Regions from separate parts of the Robertmurraya mesotrionivorans genome, predicted to be linked through region 4. Evidence: predicted binding sites of a transcription regulator. Region 4 holds the regulator's gene; each other region holds the start of a gene.

Region 1 (7,660 bases), on a different contig from region 4:
ACTTCTCCTTGAACTGTATCCATATTTCCCTCCTCTTTACCTGATGATACTACCGGTTCTGCTTCCCTTTCAGCACCACACCCACCTAAAATAAAAATTGCTATTAAAAACACAAAGATTTTCTTCACATAAACACCTCATTTTGTAATCCTTTTACCTTATTAGTCGTCTTGATTTGTATTGAAGTTACAAACTAACACTGTTGGAATAAAATTATCTGTAGCTTGATTCTCTGTATTCCTCTTCCTTTTTTGAAAAAAACATGGTACTTTTACAGATAGAACTATCATGAAATTTTATTGGTACTTTTTTACTATTTTTTGTATATAGGAAGAACAGGAGAACACTCATTGAAAAAAATGGTTATTGTCTATATCTTTTTTTGTTTAATTTATGTTTTAGGTGATGTTTATATAACAGGTGATGTTACTTCTAATAAGTTTTCACACCTTTTAAAAGATATTCTATTTGTTATTTTTAATTTGTCCTTTTTCTTTATAATCGTTAAGAAAAGCCATAAATTAAAAACGGTAGAAAAAGAGGAACAACAATTATCTACATTGATTAATTCAATGGTTGACTTTGTTTGTTTTAAAGATGGAGAAGGACGTTGGCTAAAAACAAATAGCTTCGGACTAGAACTTTTTCAATTAGAACATGTGGATTATAAAGGAAAAACGGACACAGAATTGGCTGAATACAGTGAGTTTTACCGTGATGCCCTCATTTACTGTGAAGAATATTCAGACCGCATTGCCTGGGAAAGCCGAACGGTTACTAGATGCGAGGAAGTAATTCCTCTTCCTGATGGAGGAACAAAAACATTTGACACCATTAAACATCCATTGTTTTATGAAGATGGCTCGAGAAAAGGTCTAGTAGTTATTGGAAGAGATATTACAGAAAAAAAGCTTGCTGAAGAAAGATTAGTACGTTCGGAAAAACTATCTGTAATTGGAGAACTAGCTGCTAGTGTTGCCCATGAAATACGAAACCCACTAACTTCTCTTAAGGGCTTTGTTCAATTTATCCGTCCTGCTGATCAGAAAAACGACAGATATTACGAAATTATGCTCAGTGAACTAGAAAGAATAAATGATATCGTTAGTGAGCTCTTGCTTTTAGCAAAGCCTCAAAAAGTAAATTTTTCAAAAACCGATGTTAGTAACACGATTGAACATGTTATTTCCTTATTAGAAACGCAAGCAAATATGGTGAATGTAAATATAAACTTCTATAAAGTTCACTCTCCCACCATCAATTGTGAAGAAAATCAAATCAAACAATTGCTCATTAATATCATTAAAAATGCTATTGAAGCGTCTAGTAACGGCGGTACAGTGGATGTCATACTTGATGTAAATTCTGATGGGATGACAGTTATTCGTGTGATTGATAGTGGAGAAGGAATATCTGAGCAAGCGAAAAACCGTCTTGGTGAGCCTTTTTATAGTTCAAAAGAAAATGGAACTGGTCTTGGATTAACCGTTAGCTTTAAGATTATTGAGCAGCATGGTGGAGATATTTCCTACAGTAGTGAACCAAATAAAGGCACAACTGCAACCATTCTTTTACCCAGTTTTCCTTCACAGGTAGAAAATGTAATGACATCTTAGTATATTTTTGAATACTTCAACTCAAACTATATTTGAGCATAATTCATGCTCAAAACTTGTGCCGGGAGTGGATAGCCATGAGTAGAAACAAGCTATTGGTACCTGGGTCAGAAAATGCACTGAATCAGATGAAAGAAGAAATTGCCAATGAGTTTGGAGTTCAACTTGGTGCAGATACAACCGCACGTGCAAATGGCTCTGTTGGAGGAGAAATGACTAAACGCCTCATCCAAATGGCAGAGCAACAATTACGATCTTAATCGAAGAGAAGCTCAGGAAAATTATCCCTGAGCTTCTCTTTTTATAACTTAAAATGAAACTTTAAGAATGTTATGATAGTACATAGCCACGCAAAATTTAGAAATAATAACTTTGGAGAAGTTTGATGTTCAGGAGGAAATGATGGAAAATTACCCACTTTTAGAAGTTGAAAAGCTTGCCTTAAAAAAATTAAAAACATATAAACAAAGCATCCTGCGATATCTATTACGTAGTATGCTCGCAAGTATGTTCATTGGTTTTGGAGTAATTGTTGCCTTTAAAACAGGCGGCTATTTTTACAATGAGCATTCTCCTGTTGCATATCCAATGGCAGCTTTTACATTTGGAGCAGCTATTATCCTAATTGCCTATGGTGGTGGGGATTTATTTACAGGTAATACCTTTTATTATACTTATACAGCACTAAGGAAAAAAATGAGTTGGAAACATGTTTGGACACTTTGGGGGTTAAGTTACATAGGAAATATATTAGGTGCAACAGCATTTGCTTTATTAATTTATGTGACAGGTTTATTTGCGGAGGCTTCGGTAAATAGTTTTCTGTTAAGTGTTGTTGAGAAAAAGATGCATGTTCCAACAATGGAACTTTTCTTTAGAGCTATTCTTTGTAACTGGCTTGTTTGTCTAGCTTTCTTTATTCCTATGGGAATGAAGGAAAATGGTGCAAAGCTATTTGTAATGATACTATTTGTTTTTTGCTTCTTCATCTCTGGATATGAACACAGTATTGCTAATATGTGTACCTTTGCTATCGCACTTGTACTGAATCATCCTGGAACGATCTCTTTTTCAGGAGTCATTCATAATCTCATTCCGGTGACCATCGGCAATCTCATTGGAGGTAGTATCCTCATGGGGGCCATGTATTATTACGTTAACCTTCCTTTTCTTGATGATGAGCAATAGTACTCAGGTTATAACCTACTGTTTGAATAGGAGTTAATATGATATGACACATTATTTAACTGTTGGATCGGAATTGTTACTCGGTTTTCTCTTGCTTTTTCTATTAGCAAAATCACTTGGTAAAACTCAACTATCACAAATTACACCATTTGATTTTATTTCAGCTCTTATCCTTGGTGAATTAATTGGGAACGCCATTTATGACCATGAAACAAGCTGGGTGGAAATTGTATTCAGCACTATTGTTTGGGGCGGTTTAATTTATGGGGTTGAAATTATCACTCAGAAATTTAAAAAGACTAGAAAAGCGCTTGAAGGTGAACCAAATATCGTTATTCGGAATGGAATAATAAAATATGAAACGTTAAAAAAGGCTAAACTCGACATAAATCAATTGCAAAGTTTAGTTCGTCAACAAGGGTATTTTTCTCTGCAGGAAGTTCAGTATGCAATCCTTGAGACGAATGGAATTGTTAGTGTACTACCGAAATCCCAGAATAGACCACCCACTTTAGATGATTTAAACATCCAAGCAGAGCAAGCTTCTATTCCTACAACATTAATACTTGATGGCGAAGTCCTGTATGGAAATCTCCAAGAAGCAGGACTAAATGAACAGTGGTTAAAAACCGAACTATCGAAACAGAACTTTCATTCGTATAAAGAGGTTTTATATGCTGAGTGGAAAAAAAATCAGGAACTATTTGTAATGTCGTATCAATAAATCAGGCTTTGGTGAGCCTGATTTTTATTTTGTCCTCATCCCTTTTTGCTCTTATATTATGTAATCGTTTTCCTCTAAATATGAATGAATTGTGACATCGTGTCACAAAATTGTCGAAATTTAAAACAGATAAAGATATACTAAAAAACCCTTGATATATCAACATTCACCCTCATTTTTTCACCCTAACATTATTTTCCTTACTATTTTTGTCACAAATTAATCTCTTTTAACATGTTATTATCATCTACATAGTGGTAATTAGGAAGTAGATAGATTTTTACCTTAAGAAATAATGACAAAATGTCCATTGTGAAAACACGAACATTTTGTTATACAAAAATATCTTTTTGTGGTAAACTCTAATTTTCCTTGTGAAACAAAACACAAACCTGATTTCATATAAGAAGGAGATGAAACAATTGAAGTTGAAAATGCTATTTCTATCCCTTGTAACAGCCGTACCATTATTATTTTTAAGCGGTTGTGAAATGGTTGTATTTCAGCCTCAAGGGCCAGTAGCTAGAAGTATCATGGAGTTAATTAATTGGTCTCTAATGTGGATGCTTTTAGTAGTAGTTGTCGTATTTGGCTTATTTGGCTATATTGTTTGGAAATATAGAGAAAAGCCAGAAAACATGGGTTATGAGCCGCCAGAAGAACACGGTAGTACCGTATTAGAAATCGTCTGGACAGCTATTCCTATTTTAATCGTTATTGCTTTAACGATTCCAACAGTAACAACATTGTATGACTTAGAAGATGTTCCTGCAGGGTATGAGGAAAAAGAACCGATCGTTATTCACGTCACGTCTGCAGACTGGAAATGGATATTCTCATATCCAGAAGAAGGAATTGAAACCATTAACTACGTGAACATTCCAGAAGATACTCCTGTACTGTTTAAATTAACATCGGCTGGAACGATGCAATCTTTCTGGGTGCCAGCTTTAGGTGGACAAAAGTACTCAATGAATAAAATGGAAACGGAACTATATTTAGTTGCTGACAATCCTGGTTCATATATGGGTAGAAACACAAACTTCAACGGACGCGGATACGCTCAAATGGAATTTGAAGTACTTGCTCAGACCGATGAAGAGTATGATGCATGGGTAAAAGAAGTAAAAGAAACTGCTCCAGAGCTTACAGAAGAGAAGTACATGGAACTACTGAAACCAACACATCTTGGTCGTTTAACTTATTCCAACACACACTTAGCTTGGATCAACCATGCGGATCACGATTCTGAGCTTGTGACAGACCCTGAAGACTATCGTTACCATGGGTACCAAGGAAAGATTTTTGATCAAGAAGATGAAGAGTCAAATGAAAAAGATACTACTGATGTAGAAAATAATGAGGAAGACCATGGAGGTGACCATAGTGGGCATTAAGTGGGATGAAATTCTGATTACGGGAGATCCAATTATCCTAGGTTCACAGATTGCTATTTTATTAACTTCTCTAGGAATTATTGGTGGTCTTACGTATCTAAAAAAATGGAAATGGCTATGGCGAGAATGGATCACTACCGTTGACCATAAACGCATCGGAATTATGTATATCGTAGCAGCTGTTCTTATGTTCTTCCGTGGCGGTATGGATGGACTAATGATGAAAGCTCAAACATCTCGTCCAGAAATGGGCTTATTAGACGCACAGCACTATAATGAAGTATTTACGGCTCATGGTGTTATCATGATTTTATTCATGGCCATGCCATTCTTAATTGGTTTAATGAACGTTGTTATTCCGCTTCAAATTGGAGCAAGAGACGTAGCGTTCCCTCAGCTGAATGCATTAAGTTTCTGGTTATTCTTCAGCGGTGCGATGCTGTTTAATATCGCATTCGTTGTAGGTGGTGCTCCAGATGCAGGATGGACTTCTTACTTCCCTCTTGCAGGTAAAGAATTCAGCCCAGGAATCGGGAATAACTACTACGCAATCTCATTACAGATTGCTGGTCTAGGAACTTTGATGACTGGTATTAACTTTATCGTAACGATTTTAAAAATGCGTACAAAAGGCATGACATTAATGAGAATGCCTATGTTCACATGGACAACTCTAATCACTTCCGTTATTATTGTAGCCGCATTCCCTATTTTTACGGTTGCACTTGCGTTAATGACATTTGACCGCTTGTACGGTACACACTTCTTTACAGTAGCTGCTGGTGGATCTGACATGCTTTGGGCTAACTTGTTCTGGTTATGGGGACACCCTGAAGTATATATCGTTATCCTCCCTGCTTTCGGGATGTTTTCTGAAATTATTTCGACATTCTCTCGCAAACAGCTCTACGGTTACAAATCGATGGTCGTTTCAATCGTTGCCATCGCAGTACTAAGTATGCTTGTATGGGTTCACCATTTCTACACAATGGGATCTGGCGCTTTAGTCAACTCATTCTTCTCTATCACAACGATGATGATTGCCGTTCCGACGGGTGTAAAAATGTTTAACTGGTTGTTTACGATGCGTAAAGGTCGAATTAAAATGACTACGGCTATGCTTTGGTCTTTAGCATTTGTTCCTAATTTTGTTATTGGTGGAGTAACAGGTGTTATGCTTGCGATGGGTGCTGCTGATTATCAGTACCATAATACTTTATTCTTAGTTGCTCACTTCCACTATGTATTAATTCCAGGTGTGGTATTTGCAGTATTCGCTGGACTTTACTACTGGTGGCCAAAAATGTTTGGTTTTATGTTAAATGAAAAATTAGGAAAATGGCATTTCTGGTTGTTTGTAATCGGATTTAACGTAACCTTTATGCCAATGTTCTTCCTAGGTCTAAATGGAGCTGTTAGACGTGCTTATACCTTCTCTGTTGAGTCAGGATTTGCGCCTCTATTCTTACTGTCTGCAATCGGATCAGTTATCCTAGCAGCTGGTTTTGCAATGTTCTGCTACAATATTTATTGGAGCATTCGTTATGCGGACCGTAACATTTCAAGTGACCCATGGGATGCTAGAACACTTGAATGGGCAACAGCTTCACCTGTTCAACACTATAACTTTGCTAAACTACCAGAAGTGAAATCTTTAGATGCATTCTGGTATATGAAAAAGAATAATGAAGGTCTTACATTAAAAGACGAAGAAATAGAAGAAATTCATATGCCAAGCAACTCTGGTCTGCCGTTCTTAATGTGTGTGGCCTTCGGAATTGTTGGATTCTTCCTCATTTTCGAGTGGCATTTATTAGCTGCAATATCTGCTGTGCTTATTATTGCAGGATTGATTTATCGTTCATTTGATTACAATGATGGTTACCACATTCATAAGGACGAAATTAGAAAGACAGAAAGCGCTTGGAAGAAAATGGAAGGTAAGGTGAATAATCATGTCAGCTAATGTGAACACTTCCCTCCCATTAGAATATCAAACAGAACAAAGCCGTATGAATATTTTAGGGTTCTGGATATTCCTCGGGGCCGAAATTGTATTATTTGCTACCCTCTTTAGTGTTTACGGTGTACTTTACAAAAATTACGCAGGTGGCCCTACTCATCAAGATATTTTTATGATCAAAGAAGTAATGATTCAGACGGTCCTTCTTTTAACTAGTAGTTTTACGATGGGTGTTGCTATTTGGGAAATGCGCCGCAACAATAAGAAGGGCTTAATTGGTTGGTTTATTTTAACCCTGCTATTAGGTGCAGGATTCCTGTTCATGGAGATTAATGAGTTTATTCATTACGTTCATGAAGGTGCAACCATGCAAACAAGCGCTTTTCTTTCAAGCTTGTTTGTCCTTTTAGGAACACACGGTGCTCACGTTACCTTCGGGATTTTCTGGGCAACAATGGTTATCATTCAAATTGCTAAGCGTGGATTAACACCTGTTACTGCTAGAAAGACGTTTATTATTGGTCTTTACTGGCACTTCCTTGATGTTGTATGGATCTTTATCTTCACGTTTGTTTATTTAAAAGGGATGGTGTTATAGATGGAAAAAAGTACAGAACGTTTTCCGCTAGCTCACGTCTTTGGATTCGTATTGTCACTAGTACTCACATTCGTTGCTGCATGGGTGGCACTTGAGATGAACTTGTCCTTTACGATTGTCATGTGGATTATAGGGACACTAGCTGTCATTCAAGCAGGTCTTCAATTGTTCATG
Region 2 (7,660 bases), on a different contig from region 4:
CGTGTATATATGACCTTGACGCTGCCAGAATCCGCCACCCTCTAAATACTCATTTCCATCGTAATCTTTGTGAGGCATGTATTTCTTTTCAATCTCACGCCAAGCTAACTTTCTCTCCTTTGGTGTAGCGGTAGGATTTTCATACACCCAATGCTGAAATTCGTCCACACTTACGCCATATGGAAGGAATAAAAGGGCGGAACTTAAATGAGCAAACTTATATTTATCTGTATCTTCCTTAAAAAATAGCTCCATCCATGGCCATGTGAAAAATTCCATACTCATCGAATGAATTTCAGCTGCTTCATATGTAGGCCAATTGTATTCTGGAATTTCAAAATGACTGCTTGAATACACCTGGAATGCGTGCCCTGCCTCATGTGTTAATACATCGATATCACCTGACGTACCATTAAAATTTGAAAAGATAAAAGGTGACTTGTAGTTTTCAATATATGTACAATATCCACCACCAGCTTTTCCTTTCTTTGCCACTAAGTCCATTAAATGATTCTCTACCATATAATGAAAGAACTCGCCTGTTTCCTTTGAGAGTTCATCATACATCTTTTGTCCATTTTGAATAATCCACTCAGGATCACCCTTCGGTACCGCATTCCCTGATTTAAACTTGAAGTTTTCGTCATAATACTTAAGAGTGTCAACATCAATTCTTTGTCTTTGACGTTCCTTTAGTTTTGTAGCAATCGGTACAATATAATCTTCCACTTGTTTTCTAAACCCTGCGACCATTTCCGCGTTATAGTCGGTACGATACATACGGTAATAAGCTAGTTCAACAAAGTTTTTATAGCCAAGTTTTTGAGAAATTTCTGTACGAACCTTGACCAAGTCGTCATATATACGATCTAACTCACTTTCGTTTTCTGAAAAATAATTAAATCGAGCTTCACTTGCCTTTTTTCTCATACCTCGGTCTTTTGATTCTGTAAACGGTTCCATTTGAGCTAACGTACGTTCTTCGCCCTCGAAAGGAATTTTCGCAGCAGCAAGGAGCTTTGTATATTCCGTCGTAAGCTTATTTTCTTGTTGAAGCAAAGGAATGATATCAGGAGAGAACACCTTTAACTGTGCTTCTGCTAAGGCAAAAAGCTGTTTTCCCCACTTTTCTTCCAGCTCGAGCTTAAAAGGTGAGTTTACAAGCGCCTCGTAATATTTAGTAACTAACCCCTCAACACTTGGTTGAATTTCATCTATATAATCTTGTTCTGCCTTGTAAAACTCATCATTCGTATCAATCGAATGGCGAATATATACGAGGTTAAACATCGTGCCTAAATCATTACGTATTTTATTTATATCTTTCATTGCCACATTTTGCTCATTTGCAGAGGCTGCTTTTGAAAAAACCTCTAATGCATCTAAAAATTGCTTTTCTACAACCTCAAAATTTGGTCTCTCATATGTATACTGTTCGAATTGCAAAGTGAATCCCCCTTTGTTTAAAAATTTCGAAAAAAACTCTCTTTTATTATAACTCAGGCGGCAGAGAAGCACAAAAAAACAAGGCACCCAGTGGATGCCTTTGTTACTATTATTTCTTATTTTCAATAGATAATCCCAATTTCTTTAGCAGTTCTGTTGCTTGATCTTTTTCATCAGCTGTAAGCTCTTTCATTAATTCATGTATTTTTTGTGCATGGTCTGGAAAAATATCCTCGATAAACGTCTTCCCTTGTTCTGTGATTTGAGCATACGTTACTCTTCGATCACTAGGGCAAGCGACTCTAGCTAGTAATGCCTTTTGTTCCAGCTTATCAACCACGTACGTAATACTTCCACTCGCAAGAAGGATTTTTTCGCCTATTTGCTGTAACGGCTGATCTCCTTTGTGGTATAAAAGTTCAAGAACAGCAAATTCTGTTGGATTTAGTCCATATGTTTGAATAAGTTTATTTACATTTTCATTGACTGAGCGATATGCTCTAGATAGCACAATAAAAAGTTTTAAAGATTGACTGATTTCAGCTTCCATGATTCTCATTCCTTTAAGATCCAATTATATTTACCTTTTTTGATAACATATTTTTAATTAAGACTATTATAGAAAAACTAGCTTTGTTCTGTCAAATTCCCGTCTAATCCTTAATTCCTATAAAAAGCTTTCTTATATAGTGATATAATAAGCAAAGCTATGGAAAAAACATTATGTGCTTGGAGTAATTACATGAAAAGACACTCACTAAACCTACTTTTATATAGCCTCATCGTAGTACTACCAACACTAGGTGGCAGTTATATATTTTCACAGATTGAAAAAGAAAAAAATCTTTTAGAGCAGGTTCAACATGCTGAATGGGTTGCTTCTATTCATAAATCACATTGGGATCAATTTATTAGTGAAACAGTCACTTCTCTTCAAACTCTGTCTCTTACGTCAGAGATATACGTTAACAGCCCAGAAAAAATGGCCCCACTACTACAAAAGGCGTTTCAGACAGATCCTAGATACAGTGGGTTGTTTTTATTGAACGAAGAAGGGCGAATGATTGTTGGCTCTAACAATCTATTAGAGGACAATCTGTACAAAAACTCGTATATTCAGGAAGTCATTCGTACAAAGGATATTATTATATCTGCTCAGGTGAATACATTAAAAAATAACCAAAAGGTGATCGGACTTGCTTCGCCTGTGTTGGATGAACAAAAACAACTGACATTTATCACTCTTGCACTGCTTCGGGTTGACCATGTTCAAAACATAATGAAAATACTTACACCTGAGACACCTATAGTCATCCTCAATCAGGAAGATCAGGTGATCATTGATTTCGATTCTGAACATTTATACAAGCAAGGTGGACATTGGGTATCAACGCCTATGAATCAGCTACCCTGGACGATTAAAGTAAAGGTAGATGAAGACGCAGCACGTACAAATATTTCTCATTTAGTGGGAACGATTACTTTGTTTTTTATTTTGACGCATATCCTGTTTCTGTTAGTTAAATATATTTTACTAAAAAGACAATCAATTAAGGAAAGAAAGCAAAATGAGGCACAAAAACTCGAACTGGTTGGTACATTAGCTGCTGGGACGGCACATGAAATACGAAATCCATTAACTGGCATTAGCGGCCTTGTCCAATTACTAAGTGAAAAACATAAAGATAAAGAAGATCAATTTTATTTTTCGGTTATCAATAACGAAATTAAGCGAATTAATCAAATTGTGAGCGAGTTTCTGATTCTCGGAAAACCGACAGCCATGAAAAACGAGCCGATTGATTTAAAAATGATCATCCAAGAGCTACAACCACTTATTTCTTCTGAAGCAAACCTATACAATGTGATATGCCATTATACATTTCCAGAAGAACCGGTTGACGTTCTATGTACAAAGGATCAAATGAAGCAAGTCATTTTAAATATTACGAGAAATGCATTTGAATCCATGCCTACAGGTGGTACACTTGACATCCGTATTTCGAAAGAAAGGGAAAAATGTGTCCTTACAATCTCTGATACGGGAGTTGGGATTGGAAAAGAAGAGCTTGAAAAGATTTTTCACCCCTTTTATACGTCAAAGGCCTCAGGTACTGGGTTAGGGCTTGTAGTTTGTAAAAGAATCGTCCAATCGTTTTATGGTGAAATTCAAATTTCGAGTATCGAAAACAAAGGCACAACTGTGACTATAACATTTCCACTAATGAAAGAATAGAGAGCTGTTTGGCTCTCTATTTTTTTATGCGAGCTCTTCGTTTCATACACCATATACTTTGCCTCACGAAATAAACCATTTCATAATCACTGGAAATTTAGTAAGATATCCTTATACAATTCTTCTACAATCAAAGGAGATCTTTTTATTATGGCACAAACTGCTACTGTTCAAGAATTTAAAAAACCTGACAGTGCAACAACGTATAAAATCTTATTCATTATCGCATTATGTCACCTGTTAAACGATTCGATTCAGTCGGTTGTACCCGCTATGTTCCCTATACTTGAACAATCAATGGGACTAAGCTTTACTCAATTAGGAATCATTGGGTTTTCTCTAAATATCGTGTCCTCAATCATGCAACCCTTTGTTGGAATGATTACAGACCGAAAGCCCATGCCATTTGCTTTACCCATTGGCTTAACGTTTACTCTAATCGGAGTTCTAGGGCTTGCCTTCGCCCCTAGTTTCTTACTTATTGTGATTTCGGTAGTCTTTATTGGATTAGGATCCGCCGTATTTCATCCTGAAGGTTCAAGGGTTGCTTATATGGCAGCTGGACCTAGAAGAGGGCTTGCACAGTCCATTTATCAAGTTGGTGGAAATTCCGGGCAAGCACTAGCTCCATTAATTACTGCACTCATACTCGTTCCTTTTGGCCAAAGAGGTGCAGGCTGGTTTACGATTGTCGCAGCAGTTGCAGTAGGGCTGCTTGTTTATATTGCTTTTTGGTACGCGAACAAACTCAAAATAGATAGTCGGAAACCAAAACAAAAGCAGACTTTAGCTCCTGCATCGTTTTCATTTCAACGTCAAATTCGCTTCTATTTGCTTGTGATCTTGTTCTTAATCTTCGCTCGTTCATGGTATATTTCAGGAATCACTAATTACTACGCGTTTTATGCGATTGACAAGTACAGCTTTTCCATACAGCAAGCTCAGCTTTATTTATTTGTTTTTCTAGTTGCAGGAGCTTTAGGTACATTTTTCGGTGGACCTTTAGCTGACAGATTTGGAAAAAAAACCATCATCTTGCTATCCATGATTGGTTCTGCTCCATTCACCATTTTGCTTCCCTTTGTGCCTCATTATTTCGCGGTGGTTTTACTTGGGATAGCGGGCTTCATACTCATGTCTAGTTTCTCAGTTACCGTTGTTTATGCCCAAGAACTCGTTCCTGGGAAGATAGGAACCATGGCAGGTTTGACAGTAGGATTAGCTTTTGGAATGGGTGCTTTAGGATCTGTGTTTTTAGGTATATTAGCAGATACGATTGGATTACCTTTAACGATTATTTCAACCGGTTTTCTCCCATTACTAGGGTTCCTAACACTGCTCCTTCCTTCAGACAAACAAATTGCAGATATATACAAATAAAACGGAAGAGGTGCACCCTCTTCCGTTTTATTTATTAATTCTGTCCTTTAATTCCTGCTTTTCTTCTTCTGAAAAAAAGTTTTGTGCCATGGGGAATAGCACATTTTCTTCCTTAGCAAAGTGATCAACAAGAGTGTAATACGCATTTTTTATAAGTCCAGCAAGCTCCATCATTTCTTCATCTGTATATGTGTCATTAGAAAGTGCTGCCTTTAAAAATGTCCCGATAAAGCCTTTTGCCTGATCATGCTCATATTCCATTACTGCAATCGGTCCACTTTCCCTACCAATATACTTTTCCATCATGGAGAATAACACACCCTCTTCTCTTTCTGAATGGGGCTCTAATTCATGAAAAAAAGCTTCTACCTTTTGAATTAATTCCTTAAACACCGTTTCCCTTGTAGTTTCAACACGCTCTATTTGCTGACATGTTTCAAGCAGTCCATCAAGCATTAAAAGCAGTGGAGGATGCTCATTTTTTAATTGCTGTAATCCCTCACATAATTCTACATTTCTATCCATCATTGAGCTCATACAACCTTGCATAGTTCATTTCTCCTTTTAATCATATTGTTACTATGATTATAAGAAAGTAAGAGCTTTTCTGTTGTGATGCATATCACAGAGAAGAATGAATGTAAACGCTTTTAAAATTCTAAAAATTTTAACAATTTAGGAGGTAATTTTTTATAAAAGCTCATATAATAAAAATATACGAAGTTTCTTTTGTAAACACGAGAAGTTAGGAGGGGTTAAAATGTATCAATGTAATCTACAAGAATTTTACCCAACCGCATTTATTCGAATTGGAGAGAATGACCAGTCCATGCTAAAAGGAAGTCGATTCATGTCTGAGACTTCCGTACACTGGCTAGTCGCATTAGACGGTCATCCTAAAAACGGAACAGAAGATTTTTATGTTTGGAATGTTCTTGTCTACCTAGCAGACATTCATGGGAACTTTGAGTTAAGTCAACCACATTATTGTACGGAAAGTTATTCTTGCTTTGATCAGGCTTGCAATACAGCTAAGGATCTACTGATTAGTGGACTTAACGACGAGATGATGAAATACACAGTTAGAGTAAGAATCAGCTAAAAAGGATTATTATCATTACTTTTGGCTTTTCCTTTTTATGCTACTATGTGAAAATTTATACATAACATAAAATATGATGGAATTCATAGAGGTCTATCGAAGATGTTGAAGTAAATCTATGATTGATAGCTATATAAGTAGTTTTCAACAAACTGAACAATTTCTAAATGTTGCTTATCGGTTGTGTTCTTTTCAAGTTCCTTAAGCCGCTTTTTCGCCTGCAAAACAAAGGGCTGCAAAGTAGGACAAGCCCCAGCCTCTTTCACTGTTAATTCTCCATTTAATATATCAATGGCTGCCTCCTGAACTTGTACATCACTTGTCAAATAGTAGAGTATCCCAGCTAAATACGATGTTCGATCCATACTGTCTCCTCCAATCTATTAATAGTACCTATATTAATAGTAACGGAACGCTCGTTCGTTTTCAACTATATTATCGGAATTTTTTAATAATTCACATTTTATACATAAAATAATAAATCTACTTAGTAAATTCTAGTTTTTTATCAAAACACTAGTGTTTCAGGTAAGAGTGAGAAAAATGATTAAAGTTGAGTAATGGCGGTAGGGGTTTGGACATGGATAACATGGGATTTCGTCCAAATGTGGGGCTCATTTGGACTCTTGATCATGAATATCCTTCTGCCCTTGTCCGAATACGGTGTTCATTCGGACTCTTGATCCTAAAACCCTTCTGCCCTTGTCCAAATACCGGGCTCATTCGGACACTTCATCCCAAAAACCGTTCTGCCCTTGTCCGTATACGGCGCTCATTCGGACTCTTGATCATGAAAACCCTTCTGCCCTTGTCCGAATACGGTGTTCATTCGGACTCTTGATCCTAAAACCTTACAGCCCTGTCCAAATACCGGGCTCATTCGGACTCTTGATCCTAAAATCCTTCTGCCCTTGTCCAAATACGGTGTTCATTCGGACTCTTGATCCTAAAACCCTTACAGCCCTGTCCAAATACCGGGCTCATTCCGACTCTTGATCCTAAGATCCTTCTACCCTTGTCCGAATACGGTGTTCATTCGGACATATAAACCAAACTACCTTCATTCTCTGAATAGGAGTTTGATTCAGACATAACAAACAAAGACACCACTCATATCCAATGAAGGTGTCTTCGCTTAATCATTTATTCGCCATTACGCTAATCGAAACACAATTCCATGGCCGCCTTTCGGATATTCCCATTTAATATTTTGGTATGGACAGCCAATCCGGCAGCTTCCACACTCATGGCAGCCCTCGTATCCCACCTGCATTCTTGTGCCTTCCCACTTGTATACTTCCGCTGGACAGAATACGGTACAGATTTTATCGGGGCATTTTGTCATACAAACATCGTGGTCAAGCACTGTTAGATGGGATTTCGTATCACACTTAAAACGCAGTAAGTACTGTTTTTCCTCGATTGTTTTCGTTGACATTATTTCACCGCCTTCCAAGCACGATAGACATCTTGAATGACTTTAAACGTTCCTTTTG
Region 3 (7,660 bases), on a different contig from region 4:
CTTGGCGAAGATGTAGTAACGACGTCTTAAAGGAAGACATGATCTATACTTACGGAGATAATCAAGGGGATCCCCTTCTTAGAACTCAACTTTCTAGCTATTTACTTCAGTCAAGGGGAATCCAAACCACACCCGAAAACATCATCATCGGCAGCAGCACGCAGCAGCTTTTGATGCATTTGTCTCTTTTCCTTAAAAAAGATTTTTCTAGCATTGCAGTAGAAAATCCAGGCTATGACGGAGCTCGGGTAGTCTTTCAACTTCATGGATATCACCTTCATCCCATAGACGTCGGTGCAAAAGGACTATCGCTTGAAAAGCTTGAAATGACGGACTCCAAGCTTGTATACATCACTCCGTCCCACCAGTTTCCAACCGGTGTCACCTTACCTGTTCCAGAGCGGCAGCAATTACTGAAATGGGCAGAAACGCAGAATGGTTTTATTATAGAAGATGATTATGATAGTGAATTTCGTTACAAGCAACACCCGGTTCCAGCTTTATTATCTTTACAGCCTGGTGCGCGTGTGATTTACCTTGGTACTTTTTCAAAAGCATTTATCCCTTCGATTCGTTTAAGCTACATGGTACTGCCCTCTATCCTAATCAAACCTTATGTAAAGATATTCTCCGGACTCGAACAAGGTACCTCGAGCATACATCAGCGAACGATGGCACGCTTCATGGAACATGGGTTTTGGGATTCACATATACGGAAAATGCGAACCACATACAAAAGGAAGATGCACACACTTGTTACCTGCCTCAAGGATGCATTCGGAGAGAAGCTTGAAATCATCGGTTCTCAATCAGGTTTATATGTACTAATTAGATTTCGAGGACCAGCAAAGGAAGAACAATTGATTCAACAAGCTCTTTCACACGGAGTGAAAGTGTATCCTACATCCAATTACTATGTAACAAACCAACAGGGAACCTTACTAAAGCTTGGTTTTAGTAATCTATCAATCGAACAAATCCATTTAGGTGTGCAGTTGCTAAAACAAGCTTGGAGGTTTTAGGTATTTCTCCAAATATTTCCTCATTTAATAATAGTAGACCTTTTATAGAAATGAGGAAATTGCGATGTACAACCTCTATTGTCGAATGTACCAATTCGCCTATAAAACTGCTGCTCCCTTTTTTGATTGGAGAAAGCCTGAGCTTTTAGAAGGAGAAAACAGTCTGATCAAGCTTCCCCCACTCCTGAAACTGAAAGGAATTGGGAGCGTTTTAATTGTGACAGATAAAGGGATTACATCCATTGGATTGCTCGATCGTTTACTTGCTGGGTTAGAAGGAAAAGAAATTGACTATGTTATTTATGACGAAACCGTACCAAATCCAACGATTGAAAATATTGAAGAAGCTTTACAATTATATAAAGACCATCAATGTCATGGGATTATCGGCTTTGGTGGTGGCTCTCCGATTGACTGTGCAAAAGGAGTGGCTGCTCGAGTCGCACGACCAGGTAAAACGATACCTGAAATGAAGGGACAGCTGAAGGTAAGAAAGCCGACTCCTCCACTTATTGCAGTACCAACGACATCCGGTACAGGGAGCGAAGCAACGGTAGCTGCGGTCATTTCAAACAGTGAAACACACGAAAAATATGCCATTAATGACCATGTGTTGATCCCGGATCTGGCCATTCTCGATCCGATGCTCACAGTGAAGCTTCCCCCTCATATAACCTCAACGACAGGAATGGATGCGCTCACTCACGCGGTTGAAGCATACATTGGCAGAAGCAATACAGAGGAAACCATTCAATGCAGCAGAGAAGCGGTTCAATTAATTTTTGAAAATCTATATGAGGCGTATTCGGATGGATCGAATATTGTGGCTCGTAAAAACATGCAAAAGGCTTCGTATTTGGCTGGGATTGCGTTCACACGTGCGTATGTTGGCTATGTTCACGCCATCGCTCATACATTAGGTGGATTCTACTCAGTACCCCATGGCCTAGCGAATGCCATAATTCTCCCTTATGTGCTAGAGTATTATGGAGAGAGCGTGCATCAACCGTTAGCAGAATTAGCTGATTTGATCGGCATTACCACAGCAAACGAAACGGACTCTCTTAAAGCCCAAAAATTTATTGAAGCGATTAAAAAACTAAACCGGGACATGAATATCCCAAATACATTCGATTGTCTACTGAATCAGGACCTTCCGATCATGGTAGATCGTGCGTTTCGTGAAGCAAATCCGCTATATCCGGTTCCAAAGATATTAGACAAACACGATTTGTTCAGATTATATGAAATGATTAAGGAATAATTAGGAGCTGCACATATGGAGAACTACCACTCACTCATATTAAAACAAAAAGCGTTTTTCCGTTCAGGAACAACAAAAGAATTGGCCTATCGAATTCAGGCATTAGAACAACTTCGGGAGGCCATTCGTAAAAATGAACAATCCCTTCTTCACACCTTAAAAGAGGATTTAAATAAATCCGAATTTGAAGCGTACGCAACCGAAATTGGGGTCGTGCTTGAAGAAATTCGTTTTACTCTTAAGAATATAAGCGACTGGGTCAAGCCAGAAAAAGTAAAAACACCTGTTAGCCATATTGGTTCGACCAGCTATATTTACTCAGAGCCTTACGGTGTCGCTCTCATAATTGCGCCATGGAATTATCCGTTTCAGCTGGCGATTGCTCCACTAATGGGATCCATTGCTGCTGGGAACTGTGCGATTTTAAAGCCTTCGGAGTTAACACCCAAAACCTCTGCATTGTTAAGAAGGATGATTACTGAACTTTTTCCAGAAGAATATATTGCCGTAGTGGAAGGCGGAGTCGAAGCCAGCCAAGCACTTCTAGCAGAGGATGTTGACTACATTTTCTTTACCGGAAGCGTTCCTGTTGGAAAAGTCATTATGGAGGCGGCAGCCAAAAATCTGACTCCCGTTACACTCGAGTTAGGCGGAAAAAGCCCTTGTATCGTCCATCACGATGCGAATGTGAGGCTCTCTGCCAAACGAATTGCGTGGGGGAAATTTATTAATGCTGGTCAAACCTGTGTTGCACCTGATTACTTGTATGTTCATGAGAGCATAAGAGATGAGTTTTTACAGGAATTTCAGTTGGCAACTCATGAGCTGTATGGAGAAAAAGCACTTGAAAATCCTGATTACACGCGTATCGTGAGCAGACGACATTTTGAACGATTGCTAACCTTTTTGAATAATGGAGATACGTTCATGGGTGGTGCTTCAAATGAGGAAACACTAACGATTGAACCGACTGTTTTGACAGGAATCACATGGGATGATTCCATTATGCAGGATGAAATATTTGGTCCGATTCTACCTGTCCTTCCGTATCGCGAGCTTTCAGAGGTTATTGATGGTATACATAAACACCCGAATCCTTTAGCACTATATCTTTTCTCTGAGAATGAGAGCGTACAACAAGAGGTATTACATCATATTTCTTTCGGAGGTGGCTGTATTAATGATACCGTCTATCATCTCGCCTCTCCTTATCTGCCTTTTGGTGGAGTGGGCTCAAGTGGAATAGGGGCGTACCATGGAAAAGGAAGCTTTGATACGTTTTCTCATCGTAAAAGTGTTCTAAAGCAAACAACGAAATTTGATCTACCCTTCCGCTATCCGAATCTGAAGGATGGTTTGAAAAAATTAAAGTGGTTTCTGAAATAAAAGGAATAAAGCCTTTACGCTTATTGTGCGTAAAGGCTTCCCAAAATCGCATTATCAACCCGTTTGGCCGTACCCTTCTTGTTGTCCACTAGAAAAAAGTAGCTCATGAATAGAAACCAATCGGATGTCAAACTTATAATTTCTATTGCGTATCTCTACCATTCCGTTCTTGTAATCGTGCATAATTATGTAATCTTGATTTCTATGTACGACCTTTGTTCCTTCCAAAGAACATCCCCTCCTAGTTGATAAAATGAGATTTCTTAGATATATACCCTTTATACTATTTGTTAAACATTTTTATAAAATAAAATCTATTATTTTATAAAAATTATTGGATTCATTTTATATGTATTCTTTGAATGATTGGTTTTATCCTTTTTTTATTCTTAGAGTTATATTTTATAGTGAGTGAATTGGCGGTTGGTTTTACGTTAGTTTACATAATAATATTATAGTTAATTTTTTTGTTGTACCGGCCGTTTTCCTTGTGTTCACATTTTATTCAATAAGCTTTTAACACTTTGTGAAAAATATCACAAACCTATGTTTTTCTATATAGCCACGGTGTATATTATGAATATAGAAACACAAAAACATTTATTCGAAAGAAGGAATCATTTATGTTTAATCAATTATTAAGAGAAAACAAGATTGTTGCTGGTCTTTTGACAGTTTTACGTGTATACCTCGGGTTTGCTTGGATGACCGCTGGCTGGGGAAAATTAACTAGTGGTGGCTTTGATGCTGCAGGATTTTTAAAAGGAGCAATCGCTAATCCAGTAGCAGGTCCAGATGGTATTGTGTATGGTTGGTATGTATCCTTCCTAGAAGGCGTCGCATTACCAAATATTGATTTATTCAACTTCTTAGTACCTTGGGGAGAGTTCTTAGTTGGTTTAGGTTTAATCCTTGGATGCTTTACAACTGCAGCTGCCTTTTTCGGAGTATTAATGAACTTTGCTTTCGTCCTTGCTGGAACTGTATCTCATAACCCAACGGATATTCTAATGGGCTTCGTTCTTATCGTAGCTGGTTACAATGCAGGAAGATTTGGTTTAGATTATTATGTACTGCCTATCATCCGCAAAGCATTTAACAAAAAAACAAATCCACTTCATCAAGAAGCATAATAAGAAAATCCCTTACTGATTCGTAAGGGATTTTCTTATTTCTTCAGTTAGCTTAAAAACATTCGTTTTAGGTTCATAAAACCATTCATTATACCAGCATCTCTTCCCATTCTGTTACGTTGATTCCTAATAGGTCTCAGCCGCTGCATAAATATTTCGTCACACACCCGATGTGACCCATAGCGACGAAGACAGTCGTCATGCTTCATACAAAGTGCGTCCAATTGATTGACGGGACGGCCTGGTCCACTACAACCAGGACCACAATAACGATAACCTGGGTAACAAGGCACGTCATCCCCTCCTTATTTTCATGTTACTCTCAGTTTATGTATCTCCCCGTTTTTTGTATGGAGGGATGTCCAACATACAATAGGAGTCCTAAAATATTTTTAGGACTCCTTCTAATATTATATCTTAAACTTTCTAACGAGCTCCTGAAGGTTTTCGGCCATTTCTGATAGTGATTTGGCTGATAAGCTTACTTCTTCAAGAGATGCGAGTTGTTCCTCAGTGGACGCCGCCACATTTTCTGAAGAGGACGCGTTTTCCTTTGCGATTTCAGATAATTCATAAGATGTGTCTGTAACATTTTTGATTTCTGCTGTAATTTGTTCCGCTATTTGTGATACTTCTTCAATTTGAGGCGCCATGACTCTTACTCCATTTAAAATCTCGTCAAACTTCTCAATCGTTTTATTTGATACAAGAATTCCGTCTTGCACACTCTTTGTTGCGAGCTGCATCGTTTCTACCGATTTCTCGGTATCTTCTTGGATCGCTTGAATTAGTTCGGCTATTTTGCTTGCTGAGCTTTGAGATTGGTCAGCGAGTTTACGGACTTCATCAGCCACTACTGCAAATCCTTTCCCTTGCTCACCAGCTCTTGCTGCTTCGATTGCAGCATTTAACGCTAACAAGTTCGTTTGATTAGAAATATCACTAATCACACCAATAATCTCATTTACTTGCTTCGAACGGTCATAAAGTGATTTAATAATCACATCTGAACTTTCTACTTGCCTATGAATCTCGTTCATTTGTGCTACCGTATGTTGAACCGACTCTCCACCTTCTTCAGCATGTTTCACCGCTTGTTGTGTTAGTGCATTTACTTGAATAAAATTGGTTGTCATTGTTTCCATACCTTGACTAATTTCATTCATCGTACTTACCGTTTTATCGATTCCGATTGTTTGACTTTCCGCACCACTTGCCACTTGTTGGATAGAGTATGCAACCTGTTTGGTAGCGATCGTTGTTTCATCAGATGATGCCGTTAATTCTTCTGCTGCAGCCGCTACTTGCTCTGTGTTCATATCCACTTGGGTAATGATTTCTTTTAGATTGTTAGTCATATTTCTAAACGAAACAGCCAACTCTGTAATCTCATCCTTGCCTTTAACTTCAATCTCGTGTGTTAGGTCCCCTTCGCTTATCGCCAATGTACTGCCAACTAAACGACGAATTGGTTCTACAATGGAACGGATGATTAAGAACGTTACGACCGTACCGATTATTAGAGCAATCACCACGGTGATTAATGTCTTATTAAAAATTGGTGAGGCACTATCTTTTATTTCACTAGTATACATCGTGCCACCGATTTTCCAGCCTGTAAGTTCATTTGTTGTAAAGCTCATCTTTTTATCTTGGGAGTCTAATTCATATTCAAACTCACCTTTATTGCCTTCGTACATTTTTTGATAATAAGCTTGCTCCATGACGGTTCCAGGTTCTACCGTTGGGTGGTAAATCATATTCTTTTCTCTTCCAAGAAGAATAACATAGCCTTCATTTCCAATTTTAATTTTACTTGCTGACTGTGTGATATTCCCAATCATTAAGTTAATTCCGATAACACCACTGCCGTCATCTGTAGTTCTTGCTACAGTAATGACCATTCCACCTGAAGAAGCTTCATACGGATCCGTAATGATTACCTGCCCTTTATTCGCCATGGCTTCTTGGTACCACGGACGTTGTCGAGGGTCATAATCTGCAGCTAGTTCTTTTCTTGGATTTTGAATCATCAAACCGTTCGTTGTCCCTAAAAAGATACTGACTGTTTCAGGATGAAGGTTGGTATATTGTTCTAATTTTACACGTAATTGTGGACTATCCTCACCATTAACCAACTCAGAAGTGACCATTTTTGCAAACGTTTCTGCATCATGTACTTTTAGGCTAATGGAACTTGTAATAAATGAGTCTAGTAACATAATACTTTCTATGGAAGTAGACATCATTTGTTTTTCGATTTCCTGCTTTGCACTTGAATAAGCAAGTGTACCGATAATCGTTGATGGTAATAAAAGAATACCTAGCGAAAACAATATTAGTTTCGTTCTAATTTTTAGTGATATGAATTTTTTCAGCAAGTAAAACCCTCCAAGATGATCTTTTTTAATAATGTCACTATGTATATCGGTTTAACTTCTACAATTATAAGTTTAATTTTTTCCAAATTGTGAAAGGGAGGTTCGTGAAATGACACAGCCAAACAAACGACCATATAACTATCCATTAATGACCAGCATCTTATTCTGGTGTGGTTTAGTCGTGTTATGTAGCATGTACGTGACCATCCCTTTAGCGACCGTATTAGTTGATACTTTTCACAAAAGTATGACACAGGTGGCTTGGCTCGCAAGTTCCTATTCCATTTGTTATGCAGTTGGATGTTTACTTTACGGTCCATTTTCCGATCGTTATGGACGAAAAGTGTTTTTAGTTACGAGCATTAGTCTTTTAACAGTGATCACCTTTGCTATAGGTTTTGTAGACAATTTTTACATTTTACTGATACTGAGGGGGTTACAAGGACTTATTTCTGCAGCCTTTGCTCCTATCTC
Region 4 (7,660 bases):
TAATCAGAGAATTTTTGCAGGCTTATCAAAACTTATCTCAAATGAAGGTTTTACAGACTATGTCAATATTTCTGATCTGATTAAAATAATTGTAAGAGCAAATGAAAAGTATGCACATTTCTTAGAAAAAGGTATTCTTTTTAGTTATAACATTAAGGGAAATCACCCCAATTACCATATATATACCATTCTATCGATTGTTAACAATTTAGTTGCAAACGCTGTAGAAGCTATTAAAGAAAAGGGAACAATCAATATAGAAGTAAGTTTCCAACATAACTCGGTTCAATTTCAGATTGAAGATGACGGCCCAGGAATTTCAGATAAAAATAGGGAATTAATATTTAAACCTGGCTTCACTTCTAAATTTGACGGTATGGGGTATCCCTCAACAGGTATTGGATTAACTTTTGTAGAACATATGGTCAAAAAGCTCAATGGAAACGTCACCTTTAAACGTGGCTCAAACGAAAAAGGAACAGTTTTCATTATTTTTTTGCCTGTTGATAATTTGATTGAAAAGGAGAATTCTTGATGAACTTTTATATAACAGATGATGATGTAATAGTTCGTTCCATGCTTGCTCAATTTATCGAGGATGAAGATCTAGGTCAAGTTGTTGGCGAATCCGATGATGGGATATTATTGAATGGAGAAACTTTAAACTTAAAAAAGGTCGATATTTTATTGATCGATTTATTAATGCCAAATCGTGATGGTCTTGAAACCATACAATCTATCAAACCGACTTTTAAGGGGAAAATCATAATGATTTCTCAAATAGAGTCAAAAGAACTGATTAGTAAAGCATATACACTTGGAATAGAAAACTACATTATAAAGCCAATTAATAAGATAGAAGTGCTTGCTGTTATCCGAAAAGTAATGGAACATACTCGCCTAGAAAAATCCATTCATGACATTCAAAAGTCATTAAATACTGTTCTTCAAATGGATACAATGTTGCAGCAAAAGGAGAAATCTTTTAAGGAATATAATATTAAAAATTATGGTGAGTTACTTTTCACAGAATTAGGTATTTCTGGTGAGAGTGGCAGCAAAGATTTAATAGAAATATTGGCTTTTTTATTTAATTATGAGAAAAAGAATACATTTGAACACGGATTACCATCTCTTAATGACATTTATGAGTATTTAGCAAATAAAAAGCTTGGAGCTACTGCTGACGAAGGGGCTTTAAGAAGAGAGGCAAAAGCTTCTAAACAGCGTGTTCGGAGAACCATTTATCAGTCATTGAATCACTTAGCATCTTTGGGACTTACAGATTTCTCAAATGCAAAATTTGAAAAGTATTCTTCCCAGTTTTTTGACTTTACTATCGTTCGTAATAAGATGACAGAATTAAAAAATGATACAAAACCAGCGTTCACTTCCACACGAATAAATATAAAGAAATTTATTCATGCTTTATATTTCGAAGCAAAACGTATGATGTTAGAAATATAAAACCAAATAAGAACAAGCATCACTATACAATTAACTACCTATTCATCGGAAAAACATATATGGAAAAAGTATTTTTAGAGGTAAACATTAATCCTATCAACTATGTAATGATGTATTAACGATGCTGTTACTCAAGATTAGAGCGGGGACTGAAAATAAGCAGATGGAAAATAAGGGACAGGAGATTATAAAATTACCAGCTAGTGTGATCTCCTTTATATATTTTGTAAATCCAATTCTCAAAAAGTGTAAGAACAATGATAGTTGAAATTCTTCTTTATATTCACTTTTATATTCTTGTACGATAGATTACGAAATGAAAAACCCCTTTTATTATTAAAAATGTTACTTGAACCATTCATAAGGAGGCATTCCAATGATTGGTCAGATCACGAAAAAGTTTACCTTTATGTAACTCAGGAATAAAAAAAAGAAGCCTCCCAAAAGTTCAGTGAACTTATGAGAAGCTTCTTTTTTATATTTGGGGGCAGATTACATCATGCCGCCCATTCCACCCATGCCGCCCATGTCAGGCATTGCAGGAGTGTCTTCTTTAATGTCAGCAACAACTGCTTCAGTTGTTAAGAACATTGCTGCAACAGATCCAGCGTTTTGAAGAGCTGAACGAGTTACTTTAGTTGGGTCAACGATACCAGCTTCGATCATGTTTACCCACTCGCCAGTAGCTGCGTTGAAACCTGTTCCCACTTCTTCACGCTTTAGGCGCTCAACGATAACAGATCCTTCAAGACCTGCATTGTGTGCGATTGTACGAACTGGCTCTTCCATCGCACGTAGAACGATGTTCACACCTGTTTTCTCGTCACCAGTAACCTCTAGAGCAGCAACTTTGTTGTATACGTTAAGTAGGGCAACACCACCACCAGAAACGATACCTTCTTCAACAGCTGCACGAGTTGAGTTCAATGCGTCTTCAATACGAAGCTTGCGCTCTTTTAATTCTGTTTCAGTAGCAGCTCCAACTTTAACAACTGCTACACCGCCAGCTAACTTAGCTAAGCGCTCTTGTAATTTTTCGCGGTCAAATTCAGAAGTTGTTTCTTCCATTTGCGCACGGATTTGGTTTACACGACCTGCGATTTGTGCAGAGTCTCCAGCACCTTCAACGATTGTTGTATTTTCTTTTGTTACAACAACTTTAGAAGCGCGACCTAGAGATTGGATCGTTGCAGACTTAAGGTCACGACCTAGCTCTTCTGTGATCACTTCTCCACCTGTTAAGATCGCGATGTCTTCAAGCATAGCTTTACGACGGTCACCGAAACCAGGAGCTTTAACAGCTACTGCATTGAATGTTCCACGAAGCTTGTTAACTACTAATGTAGCTAATGCTTCACCTTCTACATCCTCAGCAACAAGTAATAATGGCTTACCTTGTTGTACAACTTGCTCTAAAACAGGAAGGATTTCTTGAATGCTTCCAATTTTCTTATCAGTAATTAAGATAAATGGATTGTCTAAAATAGCTTCCATTTTATCAGAGTCAGTTACCATGTATGGAGACGCATATCCACGATCGAATTGCATACCTTCTACTACATCAAGCTCAGTAGTGAAGCCTTTTGATTCTTCGATTGTGATAACGCCGTCGTTACCAACGCGTTCCATTGCTTCAGCGATTAATTGCCCTACTTCATCATCAGCCGAAGAAATAGCCGCAACTTGAGCGATAGAAGCTTTGTTTTCGATTGGCTTTGAAATCGCACGTAGCTCTTCAACCGCTACTGCTACAGCCTTATCCATCCCTTTACGGATACCCATTGGGTTAGCTCCAGCTGTTACGTTCTTTAAGCCTTCACGAATCATCGCTTGTGCAAGAACAGTTGCAGTTGTCGTACCGTCACCAGCAACATCATTTGTTTTGCTAGCTACTTCAGCAACAAGCTTAGCACCCATGTTTTCGAATGCATCTTCAAGTTCGATTTCTTTTGCAATTGTTACACCATCGTTTGTAATAAGTGGTGAACCGAATTTCTTTTCAAGAACCACGTTACGTCCCTTTGGTCCTAATGTTACTTTTACAGCATTTGCAAGTGCATCTACCCCACGAAGCATCGAGCGACGTGCGTCTTCACTAAACTTAATTTCTTTAGCCATTGTAAAATACCCTCCTCGAGTTTTTTCAATCTATTCTGTCTTCGTTTAGTTTTTAAATTATGAAAGTTCTACTCTTATCCAAGAATAGCTAGAATATCGTTTTCACGTAGAATTAAGTACTCTTTTCCTTGGTACTTAACTTCTGTGCCAGCGTATTTTGAGAAGATAATGCGGTCGTCCACAGAAACTTCAAGAGCTACACGCTCACCGCTTTCAAGTACGCGGCCAGTGCCGACAGCAACTACTTTGCCTTCTTGAGGCTTCTCTTTAGCAGAGTCTGGTAGTACAATACCGCTTGCCGTTTTTTCTTCCGTTTCAACTAGCTCAATTACAATGCGATCACCTAGTGGCTTTAACAAGTGAAACAACCTCCTCAAATATATGTAAGATTTAATTATTAGCACTCACTTAACTAGAGTGCTAACACAACTATTATATTAATGAATCTCTTCATTTTTTGCAAGCGAGAAACCGCTTTTTTTTATAATTTTTTTGTAAAAGTCCTCCCATAACTTGTTAATTATACAACCTTACTAAGTATGTACTTTTCCACCTATTCTATCCATATAATGCTAAAATACGGACAATAATTCTTCTTATTTGATACAACCTGATGTTTACGAGTAGAATAACTATATTGGATTGAAAAGGAGACTTGTTTTGAAACGTGAATATTGGATTATATTAATTGCTTATATTGCTATGCAGCTTTCAAGCTTTATTGGTGTCCCTATAACCTCTCTCGTACTAGAAATGATTGGTTTTGAAACAAACTCTCAAGGGTTTGCAGGTGTCACTTGGCTTGTTATCAGCTTTTCGATCACACTTGTCATTGTCCTGCTGTTGTTGCGTGAAGAGATGGTAAACGCAAATGAAGTAAGAAACGGAGCAAGCTTAGGTCGGTCGATCCTCTGGTCCATCACAGGTGTCTTTCTTGCCCTATTTGCCCAAGCCTTTGCTGCAAATATTGAACGTTGGATTGGTATTGAGGTAGGATCTGATAATACACAGCAGATTTTACGTATCATTGAATCTTTTCCTATTATGATTGTCGTTAGCTCGGTTATTGGTCCTATATTAGAAGAAATTGTCTTTCGTAAGATCATTTTTGGGGCTTTTTATAAGCGTTTTAACTTTTTCCTATCTGCCTTGCTTAGCTCCGTCATTTTTTCTTTTGCCCATATGGAGCCTGAGCACACCCTACTTTATTCCGCGATGGGATTCACCTTTGCGTATTTATACGTAAAAACCAATCGTATTCTCGTTCCGATCGTTGCTCACGTATCAATGAATACGTTCGTTGTTCTTGTGCAATCCGTATATAGGGAAGACTTAGAAAAATTAATCAAACAAGCAGAACAAATGCAAAGCTTTATTGGAGGATTCTTCTTATGAGACAGTCACCTTTATTCTCAGGTATTATATACATCATCTTAGGTGCTCTGTTCACAGTGTTTGCGATACAGGACTTACAGCAAAATGGAGAGTGGGGCTTTTTTACCTACCTGCTAGTCTTGCTAGCTACATTTGATATTGGTTCAGGCATTCGGATGATTCTTTTACATTTTAAAATCAAAGAGATGAAGAAACAGCAAAAGAAATAGCCGCTCCAATAAGGGGCGGCTTGTTGTTTATTCCTCTACCATTTCTTCATCCACTGAATAGTGCTTTAAAAAGTACACAAGTGACTGTAACTCAATAGCGAGATCAATATGATGAACCCTGATCGATGATGGAACCGTTAATCGGGCCGGTGTAAAGTTTAAAATTCCTCTCACCGTTCCTTGAACCATTCGATCGGTAATGGATTGTGCAACCGTTGCTGGAACGGTTAATATCGCTACTTGAATATCTTCTCTTTCAATAACCTCTTCTAAATCATCCATATGATAGACAGGCACTTCTCCAATTTTTGTGCCTACCTTTTCTTCTACTACGTCAAATGCAACAGCAATTTTTGTATTATTATTTTTTAAGAAATTATAATTTAAAAAGGCTGTCCCTAAATTCCCCACCCCGATTAACGCTACCTTCGTTAACTCATCTTGGTCGAGTGTTTTACGGAAAAAGGATAATAGATAGTTTACATTGTAACCGTATCCCTTTTTGCCTAACGCTCCAAAGTATGAAAAATCTCTTCGGATCGTTGCAGAATCGACCTTCACCGCCTCACTTAGTTCAGCCGATGAAACTCGTTGCTTTCCTGATGAGTGTAAACTATTTAAAAAGCGATAATACAATGGTAGTCTTTTCGCCGTTGCTTGTGGGATTTTCATGGATTCATTACTCATCGTTCTTCCCCTACCTTCTATCTTTAACTAATATAGTTTCTCTTCTCTTTTAAAGTCACCGTTTTTACCACCCGTTTTTTCAACAAGGTATGTTTTCCCGATAACCATTCCTTTATCTACTGCTTTACACATATCATAAACGGTAAGCGCACAAACAGAAGCGGCTGTTAACGCTTCCATTTCTACACCCGTATTCCCTTTTGTCTTTACACTAGCAGAAATATGTAGAGTATGGCAATGGTTATCTGATTCCCAATCAAAAGAAATATCGACACCGGTAAGTGGAATAGGATGACACATTGGAATAATATCCCATGTTTTTTTACTAGCCATAACCGCTGCAACCTGTGCCACTGCTAGCACATCACCTTTTTTCATTTGGTTATGTGTGATACGATCATATATCTCTTGATTGACTGTGATACTAGAATGGGCAATGGCCGTCCGTACTGTTTCGGGCTTATCACTCACATCTACCATTTTCGCTCTGCCTTCTTTATTAAAATGAGTGAACTCTGACATCTATTATACACCTCTTTCAAAATCATACACTATTTTCCTCGTTCTGTATGAAAACATTGTAACATACTTCACAACTCATATCATTGCTCATCCGTATTGAATGCGATACACTAACCGTAGAAGTATAGAGGTGAAATCAATGATACTACTACAAGTGAACCAGCTTTCCAAGTCTTATGGAGCTGACCTTATTTTATCGAATATAAAACTAGAAGTTCAAACAAGAGACCGTATTGCCTTAGTAGGTCGAAATGGGGCTGGAAAATCTACTTTACTCAAGATTATTGCCGGCCATCTTTCCTATGAATCAGGAGATTTAATCAAACCCAAACATGTAACGATCGGGTATTTGGCTCAGAATACAGGTCTTGTCTCCGGATTATCCATTTGGGAAGAAATGCTTACCGTTTTTGAACATGTCATGAACCAAGAGAAAGAGCTTCGTAAGCTTGAGGAAAAAATGGCTGATCCTACCGTATTTGAAGATGCTGCTTTGTACGAGCGGACAATAAAAGAATATGACCATCTCCAAAATGAATTTAAGGAGAATGGGGGGTATCAGTACGAGTCTGATATACGCTCTGTCCTACATGGATTAAATTTCCACTCATTTGATTACTCTACGAAAATTGATAGCTTGAGTGGTGGCCAGAAAACTCGTTTAGCTCTTGCGAAGTTGTTATTAACGAAACCTGATATTCTTATATTGGACGAACCTACCAACCATCTAGATATTGATACTTTGTCTTGGCTAGAGCAATATCTTACTGGCTACACTGGTGCCATCTTAATTGTATCCCACGATCGCTACTTTTTAGACAAAGTGGTCAATCAAGTGTACGAAATCTCTAGGAATCAAATCAGCAAATTCTCAGGAAACTACAGTTCTTATCTTGAACAAAAAGCCGAAAACTACGAGCGTGATCTAAAGCAATACGAAAAACAGCAAGATGAAATAGCCAAGCTACAGGACTTTATTCAAAAGAATCTTGCTCGTGCATCGACCACAAAGCGGGCCCAAAGTAGAAGGAAGAAGCTTGAGAGAATGCAAGTAATGGACAAACCTCTTGGAGATGAGAAGTCCGCCTCCTTCGGGTTTGATATTGAAAAGCAAAGTGGTAATGAGGTGTTAAATGTTCATTCCCTATCAGTTGGCTATCATGATGAGCGAATAGCAGAAGGACTTTCCCTTAGAATTACTAGAGGCGATTCCGTTGCCTTAGTTGGACCGAATGGGATTGGAAAATCAACGTTGCTCAAAA

What was found. Region 4 encodes Rex, which represses fermentation and respiration genes when NADH is low (regulators of the CRP and FNR family bind a similar motif). Its sites were predicted from a motif close to TTGTGAAATATTTCACAA; they were not measured.
Region 1: the regulator Rex is predicted to act here: its motif matches at 3,901-3,918, upstream of qoxA (cytochrome aa3 quinol oxidase subunit II).
Region 2: the regulator Rex is predicted to act here: its motif matches at 5,673-5,690, upstream of ACRX5O_RS13445 (hemerythrin domain-containing protein).
Region 3: the regulator Rex is predicted to act here: its motif matches at 4,197-4,214, upstream of ACRX5O_RS15050 (DoxX family membrane protein).

Annotation. Positions count from the first base shown of each region.
Region 1 is NZ_JBPCCH010000005.1:41,136-48,795, reverse strand. Features, by position in the region: gene ACRX5O_RS10560 (BsuPI-related putative proteinase inhibitor) at 1-128, opposite strand, end outside; gene ACRX5O_RS10555 (ATP-binding protein) at 360-1,616, shown strand; gene ACRX5O_RS10550 (alpha/beta-type small acid-soluble spore protein) at 1,694-1,876, shown strand; gene ACRX5O_RS10545 (formate/nitrite transporter family protein) at 2,019-2,804, shown strand; gene ACRX5O_RS10540 (DUF421 domain-containing protein) at 2,848-3,528, shown strand; gene qoxA (cytochrome aa3 quinol oxidase subunit II) at 3,942-4,925, shown strand; gene qoxB (cytochrome aa3 quinol oxidase subunit I) at 4,915-6,891, shown strand; gene qoxC (cytochrome aa3 quinol oxidase subunit III) at 6,881-7,486, shown strand; gene qoxD (cytochrome aa3 quinol oxidase subunit IV) at 7,487-7,660, shown strand, end outside.
Region 2 is NZ_JBPCCH010000007.1:132,902-140,561, reverse strand. Features, by position in the region: gene ACRX5O_RS13465 (M3 family oligoendopeptidase) at 1-1,446, opposite strand, end outside; gene ACRX5O_RS13460 (MarR family winged helix-turn-helix transcriptional regulator) at 1,556-2,005, opposite strand; gene ACRX5O_RS13455 (ATP-binding protein) at 2,189-3,682, shown strand; gene ACRX5O_RS13450 (MFS transporter) at 3,833-5,062, shown strand; gene ACRX5O_RS13445 (hemerythrin domain-containing protein) at 5,090-5,611, opposite strand; gene ACRX5O_RS13440 (SAM domain-containing protein) at 5,823-6,164, shown strand; gene ACRX5O_RS13435 (hypothetical protein) at 6,281-6,529, opposite strand; gene ACRX5O_RS13430 (ferredoxin family protein) at 7,318-7,602, opposite strand; gene ACRX5O_RS13425 (FAD-dependent oxidoreductase) at 7,602-7,660, opposite strand, start outside.
Region 3 is NZ_JBPCCH010000009.1:29,185-36,844, forward strand. Features, by position in the region: gene pdxR (MocR-like pyridoxine biosynthesis transcription factor PdxR) at 1-1,022, shown strand, start outside; gene ACRX5O_RS15035 (iron-containing alcohol dehydrogenase) at 1,087-2,286, shown strand; gene ACRX5O_RS15040 (aldehyde dehydrogenase) at 2,302-3,672, shown strand; gene ACRX5O_RS15045 (hypothetical protein) at 3,727-3,900, opposite strand; gene ACRX5O_RS15050 (DoxX family membrane protein) at 4,296-4,805, shown strand; gene ACRX5O_RS15055 (Parvovirus coat protein VP1-like protein) at 4,853-5,098, opposite strand; gene ACRX5O_RS15060 (methyl-accepting chemotaxis protein) at 5,216-7,186, opposite strand; gene ACRX5O_RS15065 (MFS transporter) at 7,296-7,660, shown strand, end outside.
Region 4 is NZ_JBPCCH010000016.1:5,515-13,174, reverse strand. Features, by position in the region: gene ACRX5O_RS19235 (sensor histidine kinase) at 1-535, shown strand, start outside; gene ACRX5O_RS19230 (response regulator) at 535-1,467, shown strand; gene groL (chaperonin GroEL) at 1,960-3,585, opposite strand; gene groES (co-chaperone GroES) at 3,660-3,944, opposite strand; gene ACRX5O_RS19215 (CPBP family intramembrane glutamic endopeptidase) at 4,246-4,980, shown strand; gene ACRX5O_RS19210 (YdiK family protein) at 4,977-5,189, shown strand; gene ACRX5O_RS19205 (redox-sensing transcriptional repressor Rex) at 5,217-5,876, opposite strand; gene moaC (cyclic pyranopterin monophosphate synthase MoaC) at 5,904-6,398, opposite strand; gene ACRX5O_RS19195 (ABC-F family ATP-binding cassette domain-containing protein) at 6,538-7,660, shown strand, end outside.